DNA from 2 places in the Verrucosispora sp. SN26_14.1 genome. Region 2 is predicted to be linked to the other one. Evidence: riboswitches for the same ligand, from Rfam matches in the RefSeq annotation. Region 2 holds a riboswitch; the other holds the start of a gene.
What was found. Region 2 has a riboswitch for S-adenosylmethionine ahead of EYA84_RS00240 (aminotransferase class V-fold PLP-dependent enzyme). Riboswitches for the same ligand answer to the same signal wherever they lie in the genome.
Positions count from the first base shown of each region.

Region 1: linked by a shared signal. The riboswitch ahead of thrC (threonine synthase) and the one ahead of EYA84_RS00240 (aminotransferase class V-fold PLP-dependent enzyme) in region 2 are both predicted to bind S-adenosylmethionine.

Region 1 is NZ_SISL01000093.1:1,086-15,703, reverse strand. Features, by position in the region: partial or broken gene EYA84_RS11660 (ATP-binding cassette domain-containing protein) at 1-840, shown strand, start outside; gene EYA84_RS11655 (ABC transporter permease) at 840-1,739, shown strand; gene EYA84_RS11650 (DUF4232 domain-containing protein) at 1,729-2,415, opposite strand; gene EYA84_RS11645 (DoxX family protein) at 2,818-3,267, shown strand; SAM riboswitch class I at 3,460-3,595, shown strand; gene thrC (threonine synthase) at 3,605-4,891, shown strand; gene EYA84_RS11635 (GNAT family N-acetyltransferase) at 5,174-6,193, shown strand; gene paaN (phenylacetic acid degradation protein PaaN) at 6,246-7,919, shown strand; gene EYA84_RS11625 (GNAT family N-acetyltransferase) at 8,496-9,026, opposite strand; gene EYA84_RS11620 (cold-shock protein) at 9,238-9,438, shown strand; gene EYA84_RS11615 (hypothetical protein) at 9,570-10,646, shown strand; gene groL (chaperonin GroEL) at 10,920-12,542, shown strand; gene EYA84_RS11605 (hypothetical protein) at 12,596-12,838, opposite strand; gene EYA84_RS11600 (GNAT family N-acetyltransferase) at 12,908-13,849, opposite strand; partial or broken gene EYA84_RS11595 (S8 family serine peptidase) at 13,901-14,618, opposite strand, start outside.
Region 2 is NZ_SISL01000001.1:49,564-66,381, reverse strand. Features, by position in the region: gene EYA84_RS00265 (DUF6603 domain-containing protein) at 1-1,812, opposite strand, end outside; gene EYA84_RS00260 (ComEC/Rec2 family competence protein) at 1,815-3,089, opposite strand; gene EYA84_RS00255 (LamG domain-containing protein) at 3,123-5,366, opposite strand; gene EYA84_RS00250 (hypothetical protein) at 5,363-5,548, opposite strand; gene EYA84_RS00245 (hypothetical protein) at 5,615-9,193, opposite strand; SAM riboswitch class IV at 9,686-9,803, shown strand; gene EYA84_RS00240 (aminotransferase class V-fold PLP-dependent enzyme) at 9,856-11,085, shown strand; gene EYA84_RS00235 (GMC oxidoreductase) at 11,063-12,940, opposite strand; gene EYA84_RS00230 (hypothetical protein) at 12,937-14,013, opposite strand; gene EYA84_RS00225 (ABC transporter permease) at 14,030-14,839, opposite strand; gene EYA84_RS00220 (ABC-2 family transporter protein) at 14,836-15,660, opposite strand; gene EYA84_RS00215 (ATP-binding cassette domain-containing protein) at 15,657-16,673, opposite strand.

The DNA.
Region 1 (14,618 bases), on a different contig from region 2:
CACCCCGGTCAGGTGGTCGGCCTGCTCGGGCCCAACGGCGCCGGCAAGACCACCACCCTGCGGGTGCTGATGGGGCTGACCCAGCCGACCGCCGGGGAGATCTACGTCTTCGGGCACCGGCTGGTGCCGGGCTCGCCGGTGCTCTCCCGGATCGGCGCTCTCGTCGAGGGGCCCGGATTCCTGCCGCACCTCTCCGGCCTGGAGAACCTCAGGGCGTACTGGCGGGCGACCGGACGGCCGGAGGCCGACGCACACTTCGAGCAGGCGCTGGAGATCGCCGGTCTGGGCTCGTCGGTGCACCGGCGGGTCCGCAAGTACAGCCACGGGATGCGGCAACGGTTGGCCATCGCCCAGGCCATGCTCGGCCTGCCCGAGCTGCTGGTGCTCGACGAGCCGACCGACGGGCTGGACCCGCCACAGATCGCCGAGATGCGCCGGGTGCTTCAGCGGTACGCCACCGACGGGCGCGCGGTGCTGGTCTCCAGTCACCTGCTCGCCGAGGTGGAGCAGACCTGCACCCACGCCGTGGTGGTCAACAAGGGCCGGATCGTGGCCTCCGGGCCGGTGGAGGACATCGTCGGTGACTCGCCCAGCGTGCTGTTCGAGGTGAGCGACCCGACCGCGGCCCGGGACGTGCTCAACGACCTCGGTGGCGTACGGGTGCTGGACGACGCCGACGGGCACCTGGTGGTGGACACCAACGGCACCGCGCGCAGCGAGGTGGTCGCCGAGTTGGTACGGGCCGGTATCGGAGTGGACCGGGTGGTGCCCCGGCGCCGCCTGGAGGACGCGTTCCTCGCCCTGGTGGGCGAGAACTCTCGGGGAAGCGGGGACCGGTGATGGCGGGATCGACCGTGCAGCCGACGCGGGAGGAGTCCGGGGTGGCTCCGTCGGGTGCCGCCGCCGGCTACCGGCCGTCGAGGACGTTGCCGTTCGGCGCCGAGTTCCGCCGTCAGGCGGCGCGGCGGCGTACCCAGTTGGCGCTCGGCTTCATGGTGCTGCTGCCGTTGATCATCCTGATCGCCTTCCAGTTCGACTCGGGTGACGACGACAGCGGCCGGGGCGAGTTCGGCAGCCTCGTCTCGTTCGCCACCTCCGGCGGACTGAACTTCACCCTGTTCACCATCTTCGTCTCCGCCTCGTTCCTGCTGGTCGTGGTGGTGGCGCTGTTCTGCGGCGACACGGTGGCCAGCGAGGCGAGCTGGGGCAGCCTGCGTTACCTGTTGGCGGTGCCGGTGCCCCGGGCCCGGCTGTTGACGGTGAAGCTGCTGGTGGCGCTCGCCTACTCGGCGTTCGCGCTGGTGCTGCTCGCCGGTACGGCCCTGCTGATCGGCACCCTGCGGTACGGCTGGTCGCCGCTGCGCAGCACGGTCGCCGCACAGCTCGAACCCGGCGAGGGTTTGCTCCGCCTGCTCGCGGTGCTCGGCTACCTGGCGGTCGTCCTGCTGGTCGTCGCCGGTCTGGCGTTCCTGCTCTCGGTGGTCACCGATGCCGCGCTGGGCGCGGTGGGTGGTGCGGTGCTGCTGTGGATCCTCTCCAGCATCCTGGACCAGATCACCGCGCTCGGCGCGATCCGGTCGTTCCTGCCGACCCACTACAGCACCGCCTGGCTGGGGTTGCTCTCCACGCCGGTGCAGACCGACGACATCGTCCGGGGCGCCGTCTCGGCGATCTGCTACGCCACCCTCTTCTGGGGGCTCGCCTTCTGGCGCTTCACCCGCAAGGACATCACCAGCTGAGTGCGGCGTCGACGCCGTCGTCCGCCGACTCGGTGGGCGTCGGCGTCGGGCCCGTCCGCTTCTTCCAGGCGCTGACTCCGATCCGGTCGGTGTTGCCGAGGTCAATCGGCCCCTCCATGTCGAGTTCCTGCCCCGGCTGCCCCTTGGCCGCCGCGATCTCCACCCGCGCGGCGTCGGTGGCGACCACGGTCGGATCGTCGACCAGGTTGCGCCAGATCACGGCCGCTCCGGCCGTGGCGCCCGGTGCCAGCACCAGCGGCCGGGGTGGGTCGTCGAAGCCCGAGGCGATCCCGGCCGCCCCCTCGACCACCCGGACGGTGATCGGTGCCCCCTCGCCGTCGAACAGACGCAGCGCCGGATAGCCGCGCAGCTTGTACGGGCGGTCGCCGCAGTTGACCAGCTCCACGCCCATCGCCCGGAGCCCCATGGCCGCGCTGACGCCGAGGTAGCGGATCCGTACCCCCGATTCGGGGCAGACCTCCGGCGCGTCCGGGCCGGCCGTGGTCGGGCTCGTGGCCGGGTCGGCCTGCTCCGTCGGTCCGTCACCCGGGACGTTGCCGGACGCGTCGGTCGGTGCGCAGCCGGCGAGCAGCGCGACGGCGGTCAGCAGCGCGACGAGCCGAGGACGCCGGTAGGCCCGGCCTCCGTCGCCGCGTCTCGTGGTCGTATCCGGCATCGATCCCCCGTGGATTTCTCGCATCGGCCCATCGTCGCATCACGGTCCTCGATCGTTCGGCGGGCAGTCGGGGTGGCGAGGTGGGCGCTTCGGGACGGCTTTCCGGTCGGTCGGGGACCGCCCCGCGTACCGGCTGGTGGGACGACGGTGGCCGCTTCCGGACCCGGGTGGGCGCGCGGCCCCGGATCGGATGACCGCGACTTGTTGCCGTCAGATGTCCAGGGTGTACAGGGAGTCGTTACGGAGGGTGATCGAAATGATCTTCGCCGAAGGGGGTTCCCTCGGGAGTTCCAGTCGCTACCATCGATGTGGGAGCGTTCCCAAAGGAAGAGATTGCATCGACAAATATTTATCAGTCCCGCATTCTGGTTGCCCTCGTCCATCCACAATGGAGGTTCCGGAATGCGTACTGACCGGTTCGGCGGGCCGGCCCTGTCCCTGTTCCGCATGGTCATCGGCCTGCTGTTTCTCTGCCACGGGTTGTCGTCTCTGTTCGGCGTCTTCGGCGGTGCCCGGGGGAGCGGTGAACCCGTCCCGCTCGGCACCTGGCCGGGCTGGTGGGCCGCGCTGATCCAGGCCGTCTGCGGTGCCCTCGTGCTCCTCGGTCTCTTCACCCGACCGGCGGCACTGGTGGCGTCGGGCTCGATGGCCTACGCCTACTTCGTCGTCCACCAGCCCGAGGCGCTGCTGCCGCTACGCAACCACGGCGAGCTGTCGGTGCTGTTCTGCTGGTCGTTCCTGCTGATCGCGGTGCTCGGCCCGGGTAGCTGGGCGCTGGACAACCTGCTGCGCCAGCGCAACGGTGCCGCACTGGACCTGAAGGCGGCCGAACGCAGGTCCGTACCGGCCTGACCCGGCCGGTGCGGTGACCGACCGACGCTCGTGCGCGACCCTGGACCAGGTCAACCCGGCGCTGCCGGGGCTGCCCGATCCAGGGTCGACGCGCTTGCGCGGGTGGTGGCGGCGGTGAGGAATCGCTCACAGGCTGAGATCGAACGCTGACGAGCGCGGCGGGATTGCCTAGACTCGGCGGCACAACTGAATACCTCATCCAGAGGGGCTGAGGGATACGGCCCGAAGACGCCCCGGCAACCACCCCGCGCGCTCATCGCTGAGCGTCCCGTGGGGCAGGTGCCAATTCCGTCCCCGCCGCAGGGTGCGATGTGGGGGAAGATGAGAGGACTCGGACATGACGTCGACGCTCGCCCCTACCGGGATCGACACCACCGCCAGCCCCGCCCGCGCCCTGGTCTGCCGCGCCTGTTCCGCCCGCTACCCGTTGGCCGCGCAGCACGCCTGTTACGAGTGTTTCGGCCCGCTGGAGGTCGACTACGACCCGGCGGCCCTCGCCACCGTGACCCGTGAGCAGATCGAGGCGGGCCCGCAGAACATCTGGCGCTACGCGGCGCTGCTCCCCGCCGGCCAGGACCCGGCCACCCGGGTCACCCTGGACCCCGGTTTCACGCCGCTGGTCGCCGCCGACCAGCTCGCCGCCGAGCTGGGCATCACCGGCCCGCTCTGGATCAAGGACGACAGCGCCAACCCCACCCACTCGTTCAAGGACCGGGTCGTCTCGGTCGCGCTGACCGCCGCCCGGGCGCTCGGCTTCGCCCGGTTCGCCTGCGCCTCCACCGGCAACCTGGCCAACTCCGTCGCCGCCCACGCGGCCCGCGCCGGCACCCCGTCGGTGGTGTTCATCCCCAGCGACCTGGAGCAGGGCAAGGTCGTGACCACCGCCGTCTACGGCGGCGAGCTGGTCGCCATCGACGGTTCGTACGACGACGTGAACCGGCTCTGCGGCGAGCTGGTGGAGACCGACGAGTTCGAGGACACCGCCTTCGTCAACGTCAACGTCCGGCCGTACTACGCGGAGGGCTCCAAGACGCTCGGCTACGAGGTCGCCGAGCAGCTCGGCTGGCGGATCCCGGCCCAGGTGGTCATCCCGATGGCCTCCGGTGAGCTGCTCACCAAGGTCGACAAGGCGTTCAGCGAACTGGTCGAGATCGGCCTGGTCGAGGCGCCGGCCGGCGGGTGGAAGGTCTTCGGCGCCCAGTCGGCCGGATGCAACCCGATCGCCACCGCCCTGCACGGCGGCGGTGACACCATCACCCCGGTCAAGCCGACCGGGATCGCCAAGTCGCTCAACATCGGCGACCCGGCGGCCGGCCTGTACGCCCTGGAGGCGGTACGCCGGACCGGCGGCTGGATGGACTACGCCGACGACGACGAGATCCGTGCCGCCGTGCGGCTGCTGGCGCGTACCACCGGGGTCTTCGCCGAGACGGCGGGCGGGGTGACCGTCGCGGTGCTGCGCAAGCTGGTCGAGTCCGGAAAGCTGGACCCGACCGCGGAGACGGTGGTCTACAACACCGGTGAGGGGCTCAAGACGCTCGACGCGGTCGCGGGCGAGGTCGGGCCGACCCACCGGATCAAGCCGTCGCTGCGGGCCGCCCGCGACGCCGGCCTGCTCGGCTGAGACACACCGCGAGCCCGTCGCCCGAGTGGCATGGTGCACGCCGACCGATCCGCCGGGTAACGGGCTTTTAGCGGTGAGTGCGGAAAACACGCCGTCGAGTACTTGACGGCAGGAACCGGGCGGCGCAAGATGCTTCGTGCGGGAGGGCGTTTCGCCGTAGACTTTCAGTCTTTACGACCCAGCGCCGGAGGCGTTGTGCGATCGTCCCTCCCGACCAAGCTTTCCGAAGGGGCCGGCGAATAATCGCTGGCCCCTTCGTCGGTCGTCCCGCAGGCTGCGGAGATGGCCATCACCATCACCTCCTTCGGTCCCGACGACGAGTCGGCCATCGAACAGGCGTACCGGATCGGTGCCGACTACACCGCGACCGACCTGCCGGACTACCCCCCGTTCAGCCGGCAGCGGTTCACCTCGCTGTTCCACCAGCCGATGCCGGGCACCGAGACCCTCGCCCTGCTGGCCCACGCCGACGGCACCCCGGCCGGCTACCTGCTGCTCGACCTGCCGCAACTCGACAACACCGAGAACGCCTCCGGCGAGTTGGTCGTGCACCCGGACCATCGCAGCCGGGGGGTCGGTCGGGCGCTGTTCGAGCGCGGCCTGCGCGTACTGCGCGAGCGCGGGCGGAAACGGGTCAGTGCGTTGAGCCGGGCGCACCTGCGCGACGATCCCGACCACCCCGCCCCGGCCGCCCGGTTCGCCGCCACCGTCGGCGCGGTCGACGCCCTGGCCGACGTACGACGGCGACTGCACGTCGCCGAACTGGACCAGGCCGCCCTGGACGCGCTGCTGGCCGACGCACGATCCCGGGCAACCGGCTACGAGGTGCTGTTCTGGCGCGGGGGTACGCCGGACGATCTGATCGCCGACGTCGCGTACCTGGACGGGCGGCTGCTGGCCGACGCGCCCATGGGTGACCTGGCATGGGAGCCCGAGCAGGTCGACGCGGAGCGGGTACGCGGCACCGAGCGGGCGCTCGAAGCGCGCGGCAAGCGGCGCTACCACGCGGGCGTACGGCATCAGGAGTCCGGTCGGCTGGTCGCCTGGACCCTGCTCGACATGTCACCGACCGCCGACTGGCACGCCTTCCAACAGATCACCATCGTCGACCCGGAGCACCGGGGCCGCCGCCTCGGCCTGCTCACGAAGATCGAGAACCTTCGTCACCTGCTCGCCCACGAACCCGCGATCCAGGTGATCGACACCTTCAACGCGGACAGCAACGATCACATGATCACGATCAACGAGCAGCTCGGTTTCCGGGTGATGGATCGCTGGAGCAACTGGCAACTCGACGTCTGAGCTGTGACACGCCCCTACTGATCGCGGGGCTTCCTGTTGCATGATGGCGGGCATGACGGAGACCCCGCACCCCCTGTACGACAGGCACGCCGAGACCCTCGACCGCGCGCTGACCGCGATCACGGAGCGCGGGTACTGGTCCGCCTACCCGGAATCACCCAGCCCCCGGGTGTACGGCGAGACCGCAGCCGCCGACGGCAAGGCCGCATTCGAGGCGTACCTGGGTGGAGACTTCCCGCTCGACCAGTCGGGCGACGGCGACCAGGTCGCCACCGAGACCAGCCCCTTCGGCGTCCCGCTGGACGTCCGCTACCCGCACGCCACCGCCGAACAGCTCGTCGCCGCCGCGTCCACGGCGCTGCCCGCGTGGCGGGACGCCGGGCCGCAGGCGCGGGTCGGGGTCTGCCTGGAGATCCTCGACCGGCTGCACAAGAACGTCTTCGAACTGGCCAACGCGGTGCAGTTCACCAGCGGACAGGCATTCGTGATGGCCTTCCAGGCCGGCGGCGCGCACGCGCTCGACCGGGCGCTGGAGGCCGTCGCCTACGCGTACGCGGAGATGACCCGGCATCCGGGGACCGCCGCCTGGGAGAAGGCCGCCGGTAAGGGCGACCCGCTGCGGATGACCAAGACGTTCCATGTGGTGCCGCGAGGAGTCGCCCTGGTCATCGGCTGCAACACGTTCCCGACCTGGAACTCCTACCCGGGCTTGTTCGCGTCGCTGGTCACCGGCAACCCGGTGGTCGTCAAGCCGCACCCGCGCGCCGTGCTCCCGCTGGCCGTGACGGTGCGCTACGCCCGGCAGGTGCTCGCCGAGGCCGGTTTCGACCCGAACCTGGTCCTGCTCGCCCCGGAGGCGCCCGGCGAGAAGCTGGCCTCGACCCTGGCCCTGCACCCGGCCGTCAAGATCGTGGACTTCACCGGTTCCACCGAGTACGGCGACTGGCTGGAGGCCAACGCCCGCCAGGCGGCGGTCTACACCGAGAAGGCCGGACTCAACACGGTGGTGGTCGACTCCACCGACGACTTCGCCGGCATGTGCCGCAACCTCGGGTTCACCCTGACGCTCTACAGCGGCCAGATGTGCACCACCTCGCAGAACATCCTCATTCCCCGCGACGGCATCGACACCGACCAGGGACACAAGAGCTTCGACGAGGTGGCCGCCGGGATCGCCGCCGCCGTCGGCAAGCTCACCGCCGACCCGGCGCGTGGGGTCGAGCTGACCGGCGCCATCGTCAACGACGGCGTCCTGGACCGCCTCGACGAGGTCACCAAGGTCGGTACGCCGGTGCTGGAGTCGCGTACCGTCACGCACCCGTCGTTCCCGGACGCGGTGGTCCGTACGCCCACCGTCGTCAAGCTGGACGCCGGCGACACCGCGACCTACTCGCGGGAGTGGTTCGGACCCATCTCCTTCGCCATCGCCACCGACTCCACCACGCACAGCCTGGACATCCTCCGGGCGACCGTGGGGGAGAAGGGCGCGCTCACGGCAGCCGTCTACTCCACCGACGAGGCGGTGCTGGACGCCGCCGAGAACGCCGCGATCGAGGTCGGAGTGCACCTGTCCGGCAACCTCACCGGAGGCGTCTTCGTGAACCAGTCGGCGGCGTTCTCCGACTTCCACGGCAGCGGGGCGAACGCGGCGGCCAACTCGGCCCTCACCGACGGGGCGTACGTCGCCAACCGTTTCCGCATCGTGCAGAGTCGGCGGCACGCCTAGGTCTGCTGCTCACGGTGGGGGGGGCGGGTCTTCTCACGGTGGGGGTTCCGGGGCAGCCTGACCCGCTCCGGGCGGTCAGGCTTGATCCCTGCGCGGGTCAGGCTGCCCCGGAACCCTGCTGGGTCACCGTTGGAGCATGAGCTGAGTTGAGCTTGGGCGGTGCGGTGCGGTGCGGTGCGGAGGCGGACGGTGGGCGGCGGTACTGCGCCTTGCCGCCTTTGCTCTGCTTCACTCCACGCAATACTTTCGGGAGAACGCACCGGTTCTGGTCAATTGTCATAGCTTTGCCAGTGCGGCATTTGCCAGGAGGAACGAATCGCCCTGTTCGTTGCGTGGGTTGAAGCAGAGCAAAGGCGGCGCGGGAGACCTGGCACCCGCCGCATCCGCCGGACACCCTGGCCAGCCCGCGACCGTCGCTACCGAGCAGGGCGAGGGGAGTGGGTCGGTCCGATCCGAGGGCAGGCCCACCCGATCAGCCGGACCACGTCGGGTTTCCGGGCAGCCCACCCTGCGGCGGGATCAAGCCTGACCGCCCGGAGCAGGGTGGGCTGCCCGGAAATCCCCACCCCGCCCCCACTACGCCCGGCGGCGCATCTGGAGTTCGCGGAGGGCGGGGACGGTCGGGTGCGGCACCCGTACGCCGGTGTCGGCGAAGCCGATCCGCTGGTAGGCGCGGTAGGCACGGTCGTTGCCCACCACGACTTCGAGCATCAGCTCCTGCCGCCCGCACTCCCGTGACCAGGCGCCGACCGCGTCGATCAGGGATGCGAGCAGGCCCGTGCCGCGCCACGTCGGGGTGACGTAGACCGCGTAGACCACGGTGACCGCGAGTTCCGTGGGATGGGCGACGCCACCTGCGTGCCCGACCAGTCGGCCACCGGGGTCCGCCACGAACTGGGCGGTGTGGGTGCCGGCCGAGACCTGGGCGACGCGGGCAGCGTACTCGGCGTGCGGGCGGGCGGCGGCCTCCGCGATCGTCTCCAGGAAGGCCAGCGGGGCGTCGGCGAGCATCTCCAGACGGAGGGCCCGCATCCGGGCGGCGTCCGCCGGCTCGACCCGACGGACGTCCGCCCGCAGGGTGCTGGTCTCGTCGATGGCGCTGGTCATGTCGGCATGCTTACCACAATGACGTACGGCGATGCCGTCAGTCGGAATATGCCCGATTTGTGGTCGTGCGCGGTCGTCACGCCTCGTGTACCGTGCGATTTCGGTCACCGTTTTTCGGGGTCGTCGCGGATCGCTGAAACCGGTGGTCTCCGGGTGTTCGGCGTGCCGGTGCCCGGAGTTGTGGTACGCCGCGCAGAGTGAGGACAACACCGTGGCACAGGGCACCGTGAAGTGGTTCAACGCCGAGAAGGGTTACGGCTTCATCGCCGTCGACGGCGGGCAGGACGTCTTCGTTCACTTCTCCGCGATCGAGATGGACGGCTACAAGGCGCTGGACGACGGCCAGCGGGTGGAGTTCGAGATCGGCCAGGGCCAGAAGGGCCCGCAGGCCGAGCGGGTACGCGCCATCTGAGTCACCCGCCGCGTCCACCTCGCCGGCTGATCCTCGGGTGGGGTTATGGGATCGTGGCCGGTGCAGGGCAGCGGCGCCGGGGCCGACCAGGGAAGATCATGGGCCGATCCAGCCATCGCTGAGGAGCGTCCATGTCCGACCAGCCGCCCCCGGCGGGTCCGTCCTCGTCCCCCGACGAGCCGGCCCGGCCTTCGCCGGCGAACGAGCCGACCCCGCCGGCGAACGAGCCCGATCGGGGTGACGGGCGGCCACCGGTCGACCCGACCGCCCCCTATCCAAGCCAGCCCTATCCAAGCCAGCCCTACCCGGGCCAGCCATATCCGACGTCGCCCTACGGTGGGTACCCGCAACCGGGGTACGGCCTCGACCCGGCCAGCCCGTTGGTGAATCCGCCCGGTGCCGGTGTAGGTGGTTGGTACGCGCGCTGTGTCGGCGCGCTCCGCCGGGGCTGGTCGCTCCTGCTGCCGATCGTCCTGCTGACCCAGGTGCTGCCGGCGGTGGTGCTGGCGGTGCTCGCGCTGGTGATCGACCCCACCGCGCGCTGGGAGGAGCAGCTCGCCGACGACAGCAGCGCGTTGCCCTCCGGATTCTGGGCCGACAGCCTCGTGTGGGTGGGCAGCCTCTTCGGGGCGGGTCTGATCGCGAGCCTGGTGCAGTGTGTGGGCTGGGCGGCCGGGACCTGGGTGATCGCCCGGCAGGCGGCCGGTGCGCCGGTCGACCTGGGCGCGGCCATGCGCTACGGGGTCCGGCGGGCGCTCGGGCTCTGGGGGTGGACCCTGCTGTTCGGCATGATCGTGCTGTTCGGCCTCTGCCTCTGCTTCCTGCCCGGCATCTACGCGGTGTTCGCGCTGGCCATGGTCGGCCCGGTCTACCTGTTCGAGCGGGACAACCCGATCGGCCGCTCGCACCAGATGCTGCGGCAGCGCCTGGGCCTGCTGCTCGGCCGGTTGGCGCTGGTGATCGGCGCGGTGATCGCCGTGTCGTTGGTCGCGGCTGCGATCGAGCAGGTGGGCCTGCTGCTGATCGGCACCGGCCCGATGGAGACCCGGACTGTGACGGCGGGCACGGTCGTGGTGACGGTGCTGGCGGCGCTGCTCACCCTGCCGGGCCAGCTTGCCCAGTTGGTCGGGCTGGTCGTCACGTACGCCGAGCAGCGGGGACACGAGGGGCCGGTGAACGACGCCCAACTGGCCCATGAACTCGGCTGATCACGGCGGTCGTGCTTGCACTCGGCAGGGCAGAGTGCTAAACAAGTCATTGGCACTCGCATGGCGTGAGTGCCAGTTGGTCGGGACGGTGGGGCCACCGTCGCACCCGGGGGATCACCTCGGGCGGGGCAGTGGCCGGTCGTCGCGGGCTATCCGGCCCGGCCGAGGAGACGTCGCCGTCGCCAGGTGGCGACGTCCCAAGGTGCGTACACCAGACGGCCCGTCCGGGGCACACCCCGGCTGGTCCGTGAGTGTCCAGGAGGACAACGCCGTATGGCCAAGATGATCGCGTTCGACGAAGAGGCTCGCCGCGGCCTCGAGCGGGGCATGAACCAGCTCGCCGACGCCGTGAAGGTGACCCTCGGCCCCAAGGGCCGCAACGTCGTGCTCGAGAAGAAGTGGGGTGCCCCCACCATCACCAACGATGGTGTGAGCATCGCCAAGGAGATCGAGCTCGAGGACCCGTACGAGAAGATCGGCGCCGAGCTGGTCAAGGAGGTCGCCAAGAAGACCGACGACGTCGCCGGTGACGGCACGACGACGGCGACCGTCCTGGCCCAGGCTCTCGTTCGCGAGGGTCTGCGCAACGTGGCTGCCGGCGCCAACCCGATGGCCCTGAAGCGTGGCATCGAGTCCGCCGTGGCCAGCGTCTCGGAGGAGCTGCTGAAGCTCGCCAAGGACGTCGAGACCAAGGAGCAGATCGCCTCCACCGCCTCCATCTCCGCCGGTGACAACACCGTCGGTGAGATCATCGCCGAGGCGATGGACAAGGTGGGCAAGGAAGGCGTCATCACCGTCGAGGAGAGCAACACCTTCGGGCTGGAGCTGGAGCTCACCGAGGGTATGCGCTTCGACAAGGGCTACATCTCGGCCTACTTCATGACCGACCCGGAGCGTATGGAGGCCGTCTTCGACGACCCGTACATCCTGATCGCCAACAGCAAGATCTCGTCGGTCAAGGACCTGCTCCCGATCCTGGAGAAGGTCATGCAGGGCGGCAAGCCGCTGCTGATCATCGCCGAGGACCTGGAGGGCGAGGCCCTGGCCACCCTGGTGGTCAACAAGGTCCGGGGCACCTTCAAGTCGGTCGCCGTCAAGGCGCCGGGCTTCGGTGACCGCCGCAAGGCCATGCTGACCGACATCGCCATCCTCACCGGTGGTCAGGTCATCAGCGAGGAGGTCGGCCTCAAGCTGGACGCCGCCGGTCTCGACATGCTGGGCCGCGCCCGCAAGGTCGTGGTGACCAAGGACGAGACCACCATCGTCGACGGTGCCGGTGACGCCGAGCAGATCCAGGGCCGGGTGAACCAGATCCGGGCCGAGATCGACAAGAGCGACTCCGACTACGACCGGGAGAAGCTGCAGGAGCGCCTGGCCAAGCTGGCCGGCGGTGTTGCGGTGATCAAGGTCGGCGCGGCCACCGAGGTCGAGCTCAAGGAGCGCAAGCACCGCATCGAGGACGCCGTCCGCAACGCCAAGGCCGCCGTCGAGGAGGGCATCGTCCCGGGTGGTGGTGTCGCGCTGGTGCAGGCCGGCAAGACCGCCTTCGACAAGCTGGACCTGGCCGGCGACGAGGCGACCGGCGCGCAGATCGTCAAGATCGCGCTGGACGCCCCGCTGCGGCAGATCGCCGTCAACGCCGGCCTGGAGGGTGGCGTCGTCGTCGAGCGCGTCCGCAACCTCGACGCCGGTCACGGCCTGAACGCCGCGTCGGGTGAGTACGTGGACCTGCTGGCCGCGGGCATCATCGACCCGGCCAAGGTGACCCGCTCGGCGCTGCAGAACGCCGCGTCGATCGCCGCGCTGTTCCTCACCACCGAGGCCGTCGTGGCGGACAAGCCGGAGAAGACCCCGGCTGCCCCGGCTGGTCCGGGTGGCGGGGACATGGACTTCTGAGTCCAGCTCCACACGCCGGAAAGGGCGGGCCGCGTCAGCGGTCCGCCCTTTTCCTATGTCGGTAGCGGCCGCTCGTCGCGCCGCTGCTGCGCCCGGTCGTACGGTGGGCGGTGCGGTGCCGGTTCGTCGACCAGGATGAGCGGCTCCTCGGGTGGTTCGGCTGCCCCGGTCATCTCCGCCAACTGCTCGGCGTCGCCGTAGTCCAGCCGGTCGATCGGCAGTTGGGCCGGGAGTTCGGGAACCGCGACCAAGGGCACCGCCAGGGTGTCCCGGGTCTGCTCGTCATCCGTGGTCATGGCTGCCTCCTCTACGCAAAACCGTAGGGGGCGTCGATGACCGGGGAGGGTGAACGGTGGTATCGGCGCCTATGCGCCGGTTGACTCGTTCGGGCTGCCGAGCGCCCTGCGGTACAGGAAGAAGACCCGCTCGATCCGGGCACCCGCGCTGCGCGAGTAGAAGGGCACCGGACCGACCCAGCCGATCTGCGCGAACTCGATGCCGGCCGTCCGCTGGTCCCGCAGGCAGCGCCGCAGCAGGACGCCGCCGATGCCGGACCCCTCGGCAGCGGGGACGGTGCCCATCGGCCCGAACCAGCTCGGCCGGGACGATCCGTACGCGGCGAAGCCGAGCAGCTCGCCGTCGCGCTCGGCCAGATGGCAGCCGGCGTCGGGGCGACCCACCGAACCGGCCAGCTCGCCGTCCCACGCCCCGCCGAAGGTGGTACGGGCGAAGGTGGTGAGCGCCGGCAGGTCGCTCGGCTCGGCCCGGCGTACCGTCACGCCCTGCCCGGCCAGCCGGGCCTCGGCCGCCTCGGTGGCGCGCAGCGCCGGTGACGAGTCGGACGACAGGTCGGCGGTCATGTTCCACGCGGTGCGGTCCTGGCGGTAGCCGAGGGCGAGCGCGAGACAGATCGCCGGGGTGTAGCGGACGTCGATGCCGGGCCAGCCGTAGTACGGCGGGTTGCCGGCGAGCACCATCTCGACCGCGCCCGACTCGGCCAGCGCCCGTTCGGCGTGCCCGAGCAGGGCCCGGGCCACGCCCTGACGGCGTACCCGCGGGTGCACGGCCAGCAGGTCGACGTGCCCCGCCTCGCCGGAGTGCGATCCGATCAGGACCCCGACCAGGTCGTCACCCCGGTACGCGCCGAACACCCGCACCGGCCGGTCGGCGGCGGCCCGGTGCCAGAGCGTCGCCACGAGCGGTTCCGCCTCGGCCGCGTCCTCCGGCAGGTCGAGCGCCCGGCGACAGAGCTCGACCACCTCGGCGGCCCGCTCGACGGTCAACTCGGCGATGGTGGTCGCGTCCATGGCAGCCGACCCTAGATCACATCGAGTCCGGTGTCAGTCCGTGGTCCGGCGTCAGTCCCGGGCGGCCTCGACGGCGGCGTACGCGTCGACCAGCCCGGCACCGGCCACGTTCGCCGTACCGCCGCAGTTGCCGGAGCCGGTCGGGGCGTCGATCGGGGTGGCCGTCTCGCGCAGGATCCGCCGGGTCCGGTCCAGGTCACCGACGAGGTCCGGGTTGGCCGACCACATCAACGCCACCACGCCGGCCACCTGCGGGGTCGCCATCGACGTACCGGCGAGCGTGGCGTAACCGCCCCCGGGCATCGCGGAGAGGACGTCCGCGCCCGGCGCCACCAGGTCCGGCTTGTTCACGCCCGACGGGGTGGGTCCCCGGGACGAGAAGTCGGTGACCCGCCGCCGCTCGTCCACCGCACCGACCGTCAGCACGTCCGGGTACGGGGCCGGCGGGTCCTGGATGGACCGGCAGTACGGGCCGGTGTTGCCGGCGGCGGCCACCACCAGGATCCCGGCGGCCTCCAGCGCGTCGACGGCCGGCAGCAGCACCCGGGGGTCGCAGCCCTCGATCGGTGGGCAGCCCCACGAGTTGGTGAGGATCTCCGGGGCCCGGGCCGGGCGCCCCTGCGCGAACGGGTCGCCGCCGGGCGGGAAGGGCGCCAGCATGAACTGGAGGCAGTCCAGGTACGCGGCGGGGCTGCCCAGGTTGCGGTCGAGGTTCACGCAGCCCACCCATTGCGCCCCCGGTGCCACACCGATACCACCCCGCCCGACG
Region 2 (16,818 bases):
GTGCAGGTCGAGCTGCGGGTGGAACGTGCTGCCGTCGCCGACCGGCACCGCGAGCGCGATCAGCCCGTCGAAGGAGCGCTGCGCGGTGTCGACCGTGACGGTGATCGCCACGTCGGTGTCGTCGACCGGGAACCGGGCCTGGCCGGTGACGAAGACCCGCTGGGTGCCGGTGGAGACGTCGACGCCGAGATTGTCGATGGTCAGGTCGGCCAGCGGCGCCGGCAGGGCGAGGCCGTCGAAGCGTTCGGCCAGGGACTCCACCGCCGGCCCGATCGGGATGAGCTGGCCGGGTCCGGTCTCGCCGGTGAACTCCCACTTCCGGTCGGGGGCCGGGTCGTAGTCGGCGGTCATCGTGACGGTGACGTCGTCGATGACGAAACCCGCCATCGCCTGCATCTGTGTACCGGTGGTGTCGTGGTCCAGATCGAAGGTGAGACTGGTCAGCTCGACCTGGTCGGTGAGGAACCAGTTGCCCGCCACCACGATCTCGCCGCCGAACGTGGTGCCGGTCGTGCCGACCGGCAGGTTCACGTCGGCCTGGAACCGGGTGATCGCCAGGTCGGGCAGGTGACCGGGATCGGCGCCGGTGAAGTGCTGGTAGACCTCGCGGATCCGCAGCGGCGCGTCGCCGTAGAGACCGCCGCCGAGGTGCCGTGACCTCGGGTCGGCGACGAGTTGCAGGGTGCCCTCGTCACCGATCCCGAGCAACCCGTTGACCAGGAACGACGGCGTCGCACTCGGGCCCGGTCGGTCGACCCGTACGGTCAGCTCCAGGGCCTGCAGTTCCAGCAGGTCGTCGACGATGACCCAGTCCGCCTCGGCGCGGACGGTCAGCGCGATGTGGTTGATCGACCAGGTGCCGCCGCTGTGGGCCAGGCAGACCACCACCTCGCCGAGACTGATTCCGGCGTCCGGGTCGATGTCGAACGGCAGGGTCAACCGGTCCAACCCGGCGAGGTCGGCGACGTCGTCGAGGGTGAGCGCGCCCAGTCCGCTGAAGTCGGCGGCCAGGATGATGTCGTTGTCCCAGCCGGCGACCTGGGCGGAGAGCAGCACCCGGTGGCTCTGCCCACCGGTGCGGACGTCGATCGCGCCGGTGAGGACCAGCACTGCGACGACCTCACTGTCGGCGGTGTGCAGGTTGAGGTCGGGGGTGCCGAAGATCTCGTACCGCAGGTCGGTGACGTCGAACAGGCCGAGGGGGAGGGGCTCCCCGTCGGCGCCGTAGAGGATGACGCTCGGCACCGTGGGGTGCGGCAGCGGGTAGCCGTCCGGTGCGAGGGTGACCATGGTGATGTCGCCGACGACCGGGTGTGTCGTGCCCGGGAACAGCAGCGCGATGGCGGCCATCTCGCTGGTGATCCGCAGGTCGCCGGTGAAACGCATCGCCGCGTCGGCCGGATCGGGCGTCGGGTCGTCGCCGGTCGGTGCCAGCACCGCCGTGTCCAGCGTCATCAACGGTCCGGTGAAGCGCAGCGTGGCCAGCAAGGTGCCGGCCAGCGCCGGGAAGGTGTCTGCGAGCGACCAGGTCGGCGCGCCGGTGGCGGTGACCCGTACCCCGGTGACCGTGTCCGCGGCGAGGGCGAAGCGGGCGGTGACCGCCAGCCCGGCGAACGGGCCGGGTGCGCCGGTGCCGTGGACCTCGACCGCGTCGGCCTGGTCGACGCGGACGCAGTCGGTCAGGGCCAGTCGGCCGGTGGGCAGGAAACGGCCGAGATAGGTGGCGTGGTCCGCGTCCAGGCTGGACAGCGGCAGGTCGAGCCGGCCGGTGGCGACCGTGGCCAGCAGCGTCTCCAGGGTGTGCCGATTCATGATCAGGCCGTCCAGGCGATGTCGAGGTTGCCGTGCGACCCGGTGATGTACACCGGGAACGGGATGTCCATCTGTTGGACCTTGTACCGGCTCACGTTCATGTCCCAGCACCATCCCTTGTGGGCGGTGGCAGGGACGCGGCCCGTGAAGTTGTCGATGTACTTCTCCACCGTGGGCCAGGCCGGCAGGTGGTGCGAGGTGCTGCCCTCCCGGGCCGCGCTGATGATCGCCTCCGTCTTGGGTTTCACCACGTCCAGCAGTTCCTTCGAGCCTGACGTGACCTTGCTGCCGTGGTGGGCGATGTGCATCACGTCGACCCCGGTGATCCGGGTCTTGGTCGGTGCGGCGTACTTGCCGGCTGCGATCAGGTAGTGCTCGGTGCTGGTGGTGGCGTCACCGCAGAGCAGCAGCTTCTTCCCGTGCGCCTCGATCAGCAGCACCAGGCTGGCGCGGTTCCTGGCCTTCTTGGTGTCCTTGTCGGTCTTGTAGTCGTGCGCGACCCCACCGGCGAGGATGGTGACGGTGCAGGTCGGCTCCGCGATGATCCGGATGCCGCCCTTGTCGTCGAGACGATCCACCTGGTCGCCGGCGGTGGCGGCGACCACCGCCGTGCCGTCGAGCGTGATCTCGCCGCGGACCACGCTCTGGTCGGACGGATCGACCTCCAGGTTGTGCACCACCTTGAAGATCTTCGTGGCGTCGGCCATGTGTTTTCGGAGCCAGTCGATGGCGCCGACGTAGTCCTCGCTCTCACCGCTGTGGTAGACCCGCCCCACCGTCATCTTCCGACCGGTGCGGTCCTCGTCGAGCACGGACGTCAGGTAGTTGTAGTGGTCCTCGTCCGGATGGGTGAAGACCATGACGTCGATCGTGCTGCTGCCCAGCAGATAGCGGGGCACGTTCAGGCTGTTCCAGATGTACTGCGCGTGCGCCTCACCGGTCGTGGTGTCCAGGGTGGTCGAGCCGCAGTCGACGAGCACCGTCTTGCCGCCGGGCGTCTTGAACACGATGCAGTCGCCCTGCCCCGACCGCAGGAACGTGGCGTAGAAGTTCGTGTCCGCGCGTGCCCCCACCACCGCCGGCGTCGATCGGGTGATCGGCTCCAGCGTCGTGGCCAGTTGCAGCAGCTCCACCGCGAGCTTCGCCGCGACGGCCGCCTTACGGTCGGCGTCGGTCATCGCCTTCTTGGCCTTGACGTCCTTGCGTTCGGTGTTCTTGGGTGCCTTGCTGGAGTCGGTGGTCTTGCTCGTGGTCCGCGTCCGTTTGCCGTTCGGCATCGTGCCGTGCTCCTCCGCTTCGCTACCGGTGACCTAGAACGGGAAGCGCCGTGCCAGATCGAGCAACCGGCGCAGGTCCGACTCACCGATGCCGGTGGATCCGAGACGCAGCGAGGTGAACGACGCGGTGCGGGCGAAGATGTCCCGCAAGTCGTCGGAGCCGGTGTTGCCGTCCTTGAACAGGAAGCCCTCGGGACGGCCCTCGATCCGGTGCCAGAACTTGTTCGCGTGATGGAACCTCAGGCTCGGAAAGGTTCCCTGATTCGCGGGGACATCCGCCTGGAACAACTCCAGGAACACCTGCTTACCGGCTGCCTGATCCCGCCGTTCCACCCGGAGATGACCCTCGCCCCCGCTGACCGCGACCTTGTCCACCCGCATCGACGTGAACACGCCCAGGCGGGCGAAGATGTCACTCAGGTCGTCGCTGGTCGGCGGTCCCCACTTGAACATGAACCCGTCGGGGCGGCCCTCGATCCGGTGCCAGAACTTGCCCGCGTGGTGGAACCGGATACTCGGATAGGTGGTCACGTTCGCCGAGGTCTCCGACTGGTACAGCTCCAGGTAGATCTGGTTTCCGCCGGTCTGACCCTCCCGGCGCAGCTGCAGGTGCTCGGTGGCGGCGCGCACGGTCAGCTTGAACGGCGCGGCGACACCGCCCACCGCGACGTTGGTGCCGCTGAACAGCAGCGGGCTCCGCTCCACGTCGACGCTGACGAACCCGTCCTGGAAACCGGGGACGTTGCGGTACGACAGCACCACCGGCGCGTGACCCGGCGTGGTCAGCCCGTGGACCGGCCCGATCCCCAGCTCCAACCACTCCTCGGCGGCGATGGTCGTGTCCTGCTTCGGGGTCAGCGTCCACATCGCCCGCTCGTCGTCGATCAGCTTGTCGACGTCCCACGCCACACCGGTGGCACCGGTCAACGCCACCTGCACCGCACCGACCTGACCGGCCGTGGTCAACGCCCAGTCCCGGGTCTCGTTCGCCAACTGCACGTCGAACGAGAGGACCAGCGCCGACGCCCGCTCCTTGCCGACGGTGGCGGAGCCGGCCAGTGCGATCGCCACCCGGCGGGAGACGTTGGCCACCCGCAGCCGCAGCGAACTGGTGCCCGACCCGTCGCTGAGCACCCGGTTGCCGCCGACGAAGGCGACGTCCAGCGGGATGTCCGGTCGACCCCGGTGGTTCACCACCTCCAGCGACTGCTGCCGGGTGCCGACGATCTCGCTGGTCTCACCGGTGTAACCGAGCCGCTGATAGGCCAGTTCGACCCGGGTCACCCGGGTGCCGTCGGTGCCGTCCGCACGCAGCCCGGTCAACGGCAACTCGACCGACGCGGCGGCCGGGACGACCGCGTTCGCCGGACCGCGCAGATACAGCTCCGTACGGGCCTCGTTGGCGGCCAGCGCCCATCCGCTCGCGGCCAGCCCGACCGTACTCGCCGGGGCGATCGTGCCCGGCCGGAGGTTCAGCGTGAAGTGCCGGTTCGTCACCGACGGCGCGCCGCTCAGCGGCCAGAGCGTGATGTCGTGCCGGGACGAGTTGGTCACGCGCAACGTGAGCGTCTGGCTGGTGGCGGCGTCGTCGATGTACAACACCGGCTGCTGGTCGACGTTGGCCAACTCGAAGTCGAGCGGGTGGGTGCGGACGAACGACGTCACCGGCGACTCGTCCACCGCCATCAGCTCGGTGACCTCGGCAGCGCTCAGGGCCGTGCCGTACAGCCGTACCGCAGCCACCGACATCGGCTGGTACTGACTGGCGTTGCCGGGTGGCCGCCCGACCACGAAGCTGCTCTGCACCGTCGGCGGCGCCCCGACGCTCGCCTCCAGCACCACCACCCCGTCGAGGTGGATCCGAAGCAGCGTGGTGTCCCGGGTCACCGCCAGGTGGTGCCAGGTGTCGTAGGTGAACAGGCCGGCGCCGCTGGAGTACCGGACGTTGGTGCCCGGCAGGTCGGCCATGATGCGGCCGAGCACGTTGACGTGCACCCCGTAAAGGTCGCGGCCCATCACGGTCTGCATGCCCGAAGTCTGGGTGGGCACCCGGAACCAGCCGCACATCGTGTAGGTCGTGTACGGCGGCAGGGGCGCGGGCGAGACCACGGCGTCGCCGACCCCGTCCAGGGTCACCACCGCACCGAACTGGTCGTCCGGCGACACGGTCGGGTTCCCTTCGAGCCGGCCGTCGAGCTGTCCCTTGCCGTAGTCGACGACGACGTTGCCCGGGGCGATGTCGTCGAGCTGCCAGAACAGCAGCGGCTCCGGGCTCATGCCGACCGCACCGGGGTGAGACGGGCCTGCTCGGCCTCGACGGACGGGCCCTGCACCTGCGCACCGGCCTGCCGGCCGATCGTCTCGATCAGTTCGTAGACCCGGACGTACGGCAGTTGGCCGAGCGCCTCCAGGACCATGTTCGTCTGTTCCAGGGACAGGTCGAGGGTGATCTGTGGCATCGGGGTCGCCTTCTCGGTCGAAATGTGGTGGACGTGCCGGAGAAATAGGGGAGGCGCGCGGAGCGGTCAGACGGTCGGGCGCTGACGCAGGCTGAGCCAGCCCTCGCGAGCGGTCAGCGCGGTGGGGAACGCCTCCGCGAGCTCCGGCGGCTCGGCGACCTCCACCCAGGAGGCGCCGTCGCGTTCGCGCCACGACCAGACCCGGTCCGGGTCGGCCGCCGGTGTGACCAGCGCAGGCGCGTCGGCCTCGGTCAGCACGGGCGCTGCCAGGAAGCCGACCTCCAGTCGGGCCAGCGCATCATGGTGGTGGGCGGGATCCAGCCGGCAGGAGACCGTCGGCAGCACCCCGGTGGTGGCGTGTACCGCCCCGGCCGGCTCCACCAGCGCGGTCAGTGTCAGCGTCGGCAGGTCGATCCCGACGGCGAGCGGCGGGTCGCCGTCCTGCTCGGCCAGCGTCACCACGTCGTGGTACCGCTCGCCCAGGGCGCCGTCCGGCTGCTCCCGCCAGAAGCCGAGCGTGCCGTCGCCCAGCCGCCCGTGCTCGCCCAGCCGCACCGGGAACCGGACGGACGGGTACGCGTTACTCTCCCGACCGACGCGGCGCAGATCCTGCCGGAAGACGTTCCAGTCCTGGTGGATCACGGGCAGCCCCGGCGCCTCCAGATCGAGCGCCAGCCGGACCACCGCCACCGGCCGACCGACCAGCACCGCCCGCGCCCGATGCTGCCCCGGGTCCTCGGGCTCGACCGCGTCCAGCGACTCGTCGAGCCGGGACACGAACTCGGCCAGCCCGTCGGCGCCCAGCCCACGCAGCCGCTGCACCACCGCGCGCAGCCGCACGTTGCCGATCGACCCGACCTCGGTGACCGGCCCCTGCGGGGAGGACTGCCACCACGCCTGCCGTGGGGCGGCCGGGTCGGCGGTCAGGTAGAGCGTGCCGAGCCAGTCCCCGTCCGCCGCGTACACCCGCAGCCCGTCGTCGAGCGGATCGGGCAGCAGCCACCCGCAGACCGGGGACGACTGCGGCAACCCGCTCAGCGCTCGCCCGGCGGCCTCGGCGTCGAGCAGGTCCAGCCGTACCCGCGCCGGCACTGCCAGCCGGGGCGGCATCGCCACCCAGGTCGGCCGGTTCGGCATGCTCAACCAGGTGGTGGTCCGGGGCTTGTCGGTGTCGACGTCGTACCCGATGCCGAAGCTGTCCACGATCCGCAAGCGCCGCACCCGCAGCGCCCCCGCCCGGACCGGGTTGAAGTCGCTCAGCGGCACCGGCGCGTGCCGCCCCTCACCCGCCACCGCCTGCTGCACGAGCGCCGCCAGCGACCGCCCGGCTGGAAAACCCAACGGGTCGGTGATCGGCAACTGACGCACCATCTGCAGCATCACCAGGGCGTCGTTGAAACCACCCAGGCTCTGCGCCAGGTTGCTTCCCTCGTGCGCGGCGAGATGTCGGTACGCCGTCGCGAGTGTGCCCAGCCGCGCATCGTCCTGCTGCGCCGCGCACCAGTCCAGCAGCGGTCCCGGGTCGTCGTCCAGTTGGTCGGCGGTCCACGGGTCGAGTCCCGCCGCCGTCCGCTCGTCGTTCGCGCGGGCCAGCGGTGTCCCGCGCAGGTATCGCATGATCCGGGTGGAGAGCACCGGCCGCGCCGACGCCGACAACACCGTGCTGCCGGTGTAGACGTTCGCCGCCGTGTCCAGCACGTCCTTCTCCGCCCGGGGGCGCAGTTCCCGGTCCCCGTCGGGCAGCTCGTAGTTCGTCGTGACGAACGCCGGGTCGAAGTCCCGCCCGGACGGGTCCAGGTTGTTGCCCGCCCGCGCCGGGAAGAACTCCACCTCCCAGTGCAGCAGCACCGGATGCCACGGCTGACCCGTCCACGACCGCAGCGCGGGATGCTCCGGTTGCCCGGTGGCGAGCTTGGTGGCCAGCGCCGCGAGCAGGTCACCGAGGCGGGTCACCCCGGTCGCGGCCCGCAGGTCGGCCTCGGAGACGGCCAGTTCCACCGCCACGCACGGCAGCAGTCCGTCCGGCTGGTCCGCGCCGTCGCGGCCGTACCGGTCCGACGGGGTGGCCGCCGCACCGGTGAGCAGCACCACCGGTTCGTTCGGCACCTGGTACGGCGTACCCGGGACCTGTTGCAACTCGAACCGGCTCCGCGCGGCGGCCGCCGCCGTGGCGTTGACCGTGTCCAGCGCCGACTGCGCGGCCTGCCGGGCGGCCTGCAACCGGTGCGCCAGACTCGTGCCGGTGTCCACCGGCGGCCAACTTCCCAGCCTTGCCAACCGGGCGGACAACGCCGACACCTCCCGCCGCAGGTACCAGCCGACGAGATCCGGGTCCGGATAGTCGTCCCGGGCACCCGGTGGTGGGTACGCACAGACCAGGTACCGGGTCCAGTCCGCGAAGATCCGCCGACGTGCCCCGGTGACCTCGGCCGCCGCCGCGTCGTACGCCGACTGCGCCTCGTTCAGCGCGACCAGCAGGTCGCCGAAGCTCCCCGGCAGCGCCAACCGTTCCCGGGCCTGGCGCTGCGGCACCGTGACCGGCGAACCCTCGTCCCCGCCGTCCAGCGGGTCGTCCTGCCGACGGACCGTCCAGGCCACCCCGGAGGCGACCGTGCCGAACGACGCGGCATGCCGGGCCTGAGCCAGCCGGGCCGGCAGGTCCAACACGCCGCTCTCCAACTCGTCGGCGACGGTCAGCGCCTCCAGCAGCTCCTCGGTCTGCGTCTCGGTCACCCCGGGCAACACCGCGCCGAGGTGCGCGGCGAGTGCCTCGGTGGCGGTGTTCGCCACCCAGACCCCGCTCTCGGAGTCGGTCGTCGGGCCGGGCACCGGCGCCCGCTTCGCCGTCGCGGCGAAGGTCAGCCGACCGAAGCAGAGCATCCGCGCCGGAGCGTCGCCGCCGGTGTCGGCCGGCACCGACCAGTCCAGTTCGTCGGCGATGGTCTGCGGCCAGCTCCGCCCGGCCGCCGTCGCCACCACCGCCAGCAGTTCGTCGTCGGCCGTCTCGGCATACCAGCCGACCACGTCGTAGCGCAGGCCGTTCGGCGGCGGCACCGCCCCGTAGCCGTCGTCGTGCAACCCGAACACGCTCGACGAGTTCGGATAGAACGCGGCGAAGGTCGGCTCGCCGTAGCCGAGCGCGGTGAGCGCGGCCACCCGGTCGGTCGGCGCACCGGGCCACGCCGACAGCGGCAGCTTCCGGCCGAGATACCGCCACGGGCGTCCGGTGGTGCCGCGTGGATCGGCCGCCCGCAGCGGATAGGTCACCCCGCCCCGGTCGACGTCGCCCAGCGCGTCGCTCTCCACCATCCAGCGGTCCTGGGCGCCACCCGGCGCGGTCCGGGTGACCAGCCACCGGTTCGGCACCCGGGGCAGGTCGACGGCGGGCGCACCACCGCCGGTCGCGGCGCCGTGCGTCAACCGGGTCAGTGCGTCCGGCAGAGACCAGTGCAGGTGGATGCCGGCCGGCAACAGCAGGTCCTGCTGGAACGACCCGGGCAGGATCGCGTCGCTGAGGTTGCGCTCACCGAAGTCGGCGTCCCGGCCGGTGCTGGCGTCGACGTACGGCAGGCGGGTGAAGTCGGCGGTCGGTCCGGTCACGGTCCGGTCGGTGGCGAGCCACAGGGCGTCCACCCTGACGGGCACGGCGAGTATGCGCATGGTGATGCGTTCCCCAATGGTTGCGGCGTGGTCGCTGCGGTAACGCCGGTTCACCGTAGGGCAGATCAGAGCGCGAAAGTGTTTCGCAAAGCTGACAGTCGAACCGCTGGTCCGTCCATCATGGAGTGTGCTATCCCGCGTGGTGGAGACGCTTTCCGGACAGTGATCCGTCGAATCACCGACATGCCGCGCCGACCCGCGCTCCCATGGCCGACAGAACAGCGGCGAAGGGGCGCCGAGCCGATCGGCGGCAGGTGACTGTGGTCACTGTGCGTGGTGAAGCGCGCCCGCGCAATCGCGCACCCGGGGCGTCGGATTCACGTCTGCTCCCGAGCCGCCACCCGGACCGGCGCGACGGCGAGCCGACCGGTCAGGCGGGACGAATCAAGGGGCTGTCTCGTGTCGTACGAACAGGGACATGCCGGGTGCCCGACGGGCACTGGCGGGCGGGCTCGCCCGTGTGGCAGCATCGGCAGCGGTCAAGAGTGTCAGCGTCAAGGCCCCGGCCTGCTGACCGGCAACCCTCGTATATCCGCGGTGGGGTGCCTCCGGGTGAGACCAGGCCGTCGGCGATCGCCGGAGGCAAGCGCGGACCCGCACGGGTCCACTGTCACCTGAGGACGAGTGTGCCCACGATCGCTCCTGCCGTGCTCGGCGACGACCTTCCGGTCCGCCTCTCCGACGGCACCACCGTCGCGTACGCCAACCTCGACTACGCCGCCACCGCACCCTGCCTCGTCCCGGTCGCCGACGCGGTCACCGAACTGCTGCCCTGGTACGCCAGCGTGCACCGGGGCGCCGGCCTCGCGTCGCGCCGGTGCACGCTGGCCTACGAGCAGTCCCGTCAGACCGTCGCGGACTTCCTCGACGTCCGGCCGGACGACCACGTGATCTTCACCCGGAACACCACCGACGCGATGAACCTGCTCGCCCGGGCCCTGCCCCCGCACACCACCGTGGTGACCTGGGCCGGCGAACACCACGCGAACCTCCTCGCCTGGCCGAACGTGCACCGCCTGCCGGTGCCCGCCGACCTGCCCGAGGTGACCTCCGGGCTGACCCGGGCGCTGGCCGACCTGGGCGACGCGGGGCCGGTGCTGGTGGCGGTGACCGGCGCCTCCAACGTCACCGGCGAGGTCTGGCCGACGGCCGAGATCGCGGAGATCGCCCATCGGCACGGCGCGCGGATCGCCGTCGACGCCGCCCAACTGGCCCCGCACCGCCCGGTCTCCATGGCCTCCGCCGGTATCGACTACCTGGCGCTCTCCGGGCACAAGCTGTACGCGCCCTTCGGTGCGGGCGTCCTGGCCGGCCGCGCCGACTGGCTCGACGCCGCCGACCCGTACCTGTCCGGCGGTGGAGCCACCAGGCACGTCGGTGACGAACCCGCCGAGGTGCAGTGGCAGACCGGCCCGGCCCGACACGAGGCCGGCACGCCGAATTTGCTGGGAGCGGTGGCACTCGCCGCCGCCTGTGCCACCATCTCCGCCGCCGCACCGGACGTACTCGCTCACCACGAGCAGGAGCTGCTGGCCCGACTGCGCGACGGCCTCGGCGCCCTGCCGCAGGTGGCGGAACTGCGCACGTTCGACGCCGATCACGACCGGGTCGGCATCGTCAGCTTCACCGTCGCCGACCGGCGGGCAGCCGACATCACCCACCGGCTCTCCGCCGAGCACGGCATCGGCGTACGAGACGGCTTGTTCTGCGCCCACCCGCTCAGCCGGAAGCTGTTGGCCGACGCGGCCGTGCGGCTCGGCCGCCCCACCGACGGGTACGCGATCCGGGCCAGCATCGGCATCGGCACGACCGCCGAGCACGTCGACCGACTCCTGCACGGACTACGCCAGGTGATCAACACGCCCCGGGGGCGGTGAGTCGTCCGGTGCTGAGGTGGGCGGCGAGGCGCATGGCCAGCGCCGCCAACGTCAGCGTCGGGTTGGCCGCCGGTGAGTTCGGGAAGACGGACAGGTCGCAGACATAGAGGTTGCGGTGGCCGGCGACGCGCAGGTCCTCGTCGACCACCCCCGGCCGCTCCCGGCCCGGCGTGTCGCGACCCATCCGCATGGTGCCGACCTCGTGCGACACCCCGCCGAGCGGAGCCCAGAGCTGCTCGTACACCTCGCCTCCGAAGGCGGACACCACATCGGCGGTGATCGTGTCGAGGGCGTCCTGGACCTGGTGGGCGCGCGGGCTGGGATGGATGCGGATGGTGGGCAGCGCGGCGGGCTTCCCGCCCACCGGCCGGGTCTCGGTCAGGGTGACGGCGTTCTGCTCGATCAGCGGCGCCTCGACCATGAACACGAGTTCGCCCGGCATCTTCCCGTCGACGGTGGCCAGGTTCGCGCCGGTGAACTCCAACGCGTTGACGAAGCGGAACTGGTTCAGGTTCGCGCCGAGGTCCAGCGTGACGCTGTACGGGTGGACGGGGTCGGTGTCGGCGGCGTCGGTGAGGTGCCGGGAGACGGTCTTGCTGGAGTCGAACCGGCTGTACCAGTCCCCGCCCTGCCGCATCCAGAACTTCACCACGTGGATGGGATGGTCGGTGATGCCGCGTCCGACCAGCGGGATGTCCTCGGCGAGGCCGGACGACTGCGCGACGGCGGCAGTGCCGACGGTGCCGGCGGCCAGCACCACCACGCCGTCGTCGGCCAGTCGGTAGGTGCGGTCCCGGCCGGCCAGGTGGTCGTACGTCACCACACCGGTGACCTCGCCCGCCGCCCGCTCGACACCGACCACCTCGTGGTTCAGGTGGACCCGCAGGTTGCCGAAGCGGCCGTCCTGCATGGCGCGGCTGAGCAGCAGTTCGGCAGCCGACCAGATACCCGCCGGCACCGCCCCGGGGACCGGACCGCAGTACTCGATCGCCATCGGGGGATCGAAGTGCCGGAACTCGGCCAACGCGGGCAACTCCCGCAGTTTCGCCTTGACCATCGTCTGGTACGACGACGGGACCAGGGGAGTGACACGGGTCAGCTGCTCCGCGCGGTCGTACCAGACGTCGTACAACTCGTCGCGGACCGTCTCCGGCCAGTCGCGGAACTCCCACCGGTGCATCCGGGGTGCCGAGGCCCCCCAGAACAGGGTCCGGCCGCCGAGGTTGAGGCCCTGCGCGATGCGTGCCTTGGCGCTCTCGGCGTCGGCGGCCCGCCAGCGCCGACGCCCGAACGCACCCCAGTGGTGAAAGATGTTGGGGTACACATCGGGACCGACCGGTTGGTAGCGGGCCAGGTTGCCGGTGTGCGTCCCGAACAGGTAGCTACCGGCCTCCAGCAGCAGGACGCGCGGTGGCCGACCGCCCCGCCACGGCGTCTCGGCGAGCTGGTACGCCAGGGTGCCGCCACCGGCACCGGAGCCGACGACGATGACGTCGTAGCGCTGCGTGGACTCCGGATCGCCGGGGAAGAAGTGCCGGGCGACGTGCGACTCGCCGACGAGGACGTCCTGGTGCCGCGCGAAGTGGACCCGCCCGTCGATGCGGCAGGTCGGGGCGGCCAGTTCGGCGGTGCTCAGGTGCAGCGGCCCGTCGAGCTGGGGGTCGCTGTCGAGGACCACGACGACCTCGACACCGTCGGGATGTGCCGCCGGATCGAGCGTGGCGGTCCACTCGCCGGTGCGCTGGTCGTACCGGAAGTCCTGCGTGCCGGCGCCGACGATCCGTAACTGGAGGTGGTCGTCCGGGCGCAGGGCCGGCATCCGCAGGAGCACCGCGCACTCCGCGTCCACACTCACGTCCCGCCACCCCGTCCCGCGTCCGTCGGCGTGCCCTGATGGACAGGCCGGTGATCCGTGGCCGGCTCCTGCGTCGGATGACGCCGGATCTCCTCCACGGCCTGCCGCAGCACCCGCACCTCGGTGTCGAAGACGCGCTCCAGGCGCGGCATGGCCTCCTCGCCGAACCGGGAGGACCGCCCCTTCTGCTCGTGCCACAGCATCCCGTTGCGCAACGCCACCGCGTCGGTCTGCATCGCACGGCAGTCGTCCACCAGCGGTGCCAGTGCCGGGGCGAGTTCGGCCAGGCGGAGGAACCGCTCCGTCATCAGCCGCTTGTGCTCCCAGAGCACGTGCAGGTACCGGATGTCGTACGCGGCATCGCCGTTGAGGTAGTCGCGCAGGTAACCGCGCAGCGGCACGTAGGAGTCGACGCCGTAGGCCCGCTCCCACTCCTCCTGGAGCATGTCGACCCGACGGCTCGGATTGGCACCGGACAGGTACTCCTCGAACGCGCCGCCCACCACGTGCAACCGCATCCGGTAGCTGGCATCCGGTCGCAACCGGTAGAAGTAGACCTGGAAGCAGTCGTTCTCCACCTCGTCCAGGCTCGCGTACGCGCGGGCGACGTCGTCCTGCCCGACGGTGGTGGTCCGCAGCGACCCGTTCGCCGTGTAGCCGTAGACGGTGAAGGTGCCCTCGTCGTCGTCGACGCCGCTGAGCAGCACGTCGTGGGTCTGGTGCCACTGCTGGTAGGGCGCCCGGCCCGGCAGGTGGTGCTCGTCCAGGTTGAGATAGGGGTAGTAGCCGGCGCCGATGGAGTCGCGGCAGAGCGCGACGATGTCCGCGCCGACGCACGCGACCCACTCACGGCTGGTCCGGACCACCTCCAGCCACGGACTGATCGCGTGGTCGTAGAGATAGAAGCCGAACGGCACCGGCGAGTCCGGTGCCTTCGGGTCGAAGGCGACGTGGATGTAGTTGCTCAGGATCCAGTCCCGGGCCCGTGCCTCGGTGGCCAGGATCGCCAACGGGAACGCATAGAACTGGTAGCCCCGCGCCAGCGGCTCACCGAGCGGCAGCTGTCTTCGCATACCGATGCCTCTCCTCTCAGCTACCGGTCATCTCGTACCGGCGGATGCCCATGCTCCAGATGCCGTAGCCGACGCACAGCGCGCCCGCCGCCACCAGCGGGGTGAGCCAGACCAACCGGCCGTCGCCGCCGAGCAGGAACTCCACCGGGATGTACGCGGTGAACGCGAACGGCAGCACCCACGTCAGCACGGACCGCAGCACGCCCGGATAGATCTCCAGCGGGAACGCCGCGAACTCGGAGAGCTGGTTGGCGGCGTGCATCGCGGGTTGGCTGGTGATCGTCCAGAAGGCGATCGAGGCGAAGATGAGCTTGATCCCGGTGTAGATCAGCGTGCCGCAGACCACCAGACCGGCACCGACCAGGACCATCTCGGCGTCCACGTCCAGCCCCAGTCGCCGGCCCGCGTACCCGAGCAGCGCGAACCCGACCAGCAGCTCGCCGAGCGCGTCGGGCCAGAAGAACCGCTCCGACAGGACGCTGAACAGCGGGTTCACCGGACGGATCAGGTGCCGGTAGAAGTCGCCGCTGCGGATCAACTGCCAGGCGACCACCCACAGGTAGTCGGTGAAGAGCCGGTCCAGCCCGCGGGGCAGCAGCGCGAAGCCGAGCAGGAACAACACCTTGTCCAGGGACCAGCCGCCGACCGTGGGCACCAACTGGAAGATGCTGCCGATCAGCAGGACCTGGACGCCGACCCGGAGCAGGAAACCGACGCCACCGAGCAGGAAGTCGGTGCGGTACGCCACGAGTCGCCGGAGGCTGACCCCGCCGAGGAACCAGGTCAGCCGCGCGTAGCGCAGCGGCGTACGACCGGGGCGGGTCATCCGCCGAGCACCTGTACGCGTCGGACGAACACCCGCCACAGCACCGCGCACGCGCCGGCGAGCAGCACCGCCCAACCCACCTGCCCGGCCAGGACGACCGTCGCGTCGGACGCGCCGTCGTACCGACCGGTCAGCAGACGGACCGGCGCGTACACCATGGACTGGAAGGGCAGGACCGAGGCGGCGGCGGCCAGCGGTGCCGGCATCAGGTCGAGTGGTACGAGCTGACCGGCGAAGAACACCACGACGCTCTCCTTGACGATGCGGATGCCCCAGATGTTGGTGGTGACGATGCCGCAGAGCCCGACCAGCATGTTGAGGCTGAACGCGATGACCACCGAGGACGGCACCGCGGCCAGGAACAGCAGCAGGTCCACCGGGGCCGGGGACTGTAGGGGGAAGAGCACCGCAAAGATCAACAACGTGGGCAGGCCCACCATCAGCAGATTCGTGATCAGCACCGGCAGGGCGGTGAAGATCCGCATCACCGGGTAGCTGACCGGACGGATCAGCGCGACAGCGATGTCCCCGCGCAGGATGTCCTGCCCGATCTCGCTGTCGACCTGGTTGGCGTGCAGCACACCGAGCACCTGGGCGGCGATCAGATAGGTGGTGATGCCCTCGATCCCGAAGCCGCCGGGGCCCGTGTCGGGGCTGGCCGCGTAGACCGCACGCCACAGGAAGACCACCACGGCGGTGCTGGTCGCCGTGGTGGCGAGGCTGACGAAGAAGCTCGCACGGTACTGCAGGGTCGCCTGCAGGCCGCTCACCGCGAACGGCAGGTAGCGGCGCAGACGCAGGGAGGGGACGCCGACCGTCATTCAGCCGTGCTCCGCGCCGGCTGGCGACCACCGTAGATCTCCCGCAGCACCGTCTGCAGGTCCGGCTCCGGCGCGAAACAGTCGGTCACGTCGAAGCGGTGCAACACCCAGGTGAGTACCTCCCGGGCGGTGAGCCGGTCGACGGGAAAGCTGATCGTCACCCGCCGCTGGTCGTCGACGGAGACGCTGGTGCCGGTCAGCGCCTCCTCGATCCGGGCCGCCACCTGTCCCGGCGACTCGTCTCCCCGGTGGTCGAAGTGCACCGCCCGATGGCGGGCCGTCCGCAGCAGCGCCGCGAGCGTGCCCTGGTGCACGATCCGGCCCTGGTCGACCACCAGTACCTGGTCGCAGATGGCGGAGATGTCACTGATGTCGTGGCTGGTGAGGAAGATCGTCGTGCCGTGGTCCCGGTTGATCTGGTTGGCCAGGTCCCGGACGGCCTCCTTGAGCACCAGGTCCAAACCGATAGTGGGTTCGTCCCAGAAGACCACGGCGGGGGTGTGCAGCAGACTGGCCGCGATCTCCGCGCGCATCCGCTGCCCGAGGCTGAGTTCCCGGATCGGGGTGGTGCCCAGCGCGTCGATGTCGAGCACGTCCCGGAACAGCGACAGGTTGCGCCGGTAGACGGCCTCGTCGATGTCGTAGATGTGTTTGAGGATCCGGAACGAGTCCGGCACCGACAGGTCCCACCACAGTTGGCTGCGATGACCGAACACGACACCGATGTTTCCGCTGTTGCGGACCCGCTCGCGGTACGGCTCGATCCCGTCGACCGTGCACCGCCCGCTGGTCGGGGTCGTCACGCCGGTCAGCAGCTTGACCGTGGTGGACTTGCCGGCACCGTTCGCCCCGAGGTACGCCACCCGGGAGCCGGCCGCCACCTCGAAGGAGACCTCGTCCACCGCGGTCACCGTGGTGTGACGCCGGCTGAACAGGGTCCGGAGGCTACCCAGCACGCCCGGCTCACGTTCGTACCGCCGGAACGTCTTGGAGAGCCCCTCCGCCCTGATCACCGCGCGTCGACCCGGCCGTGAACATCCGTCGTGACAGCGGATCGGCCCGGTCGAGTCAGCATTGCCAGACGATATGGGGTGGCCGTCGAGCGGGCAATACCCATTGATCGTCGTTCCCGGTCATGGGTGACCGGCGTGAATTGGT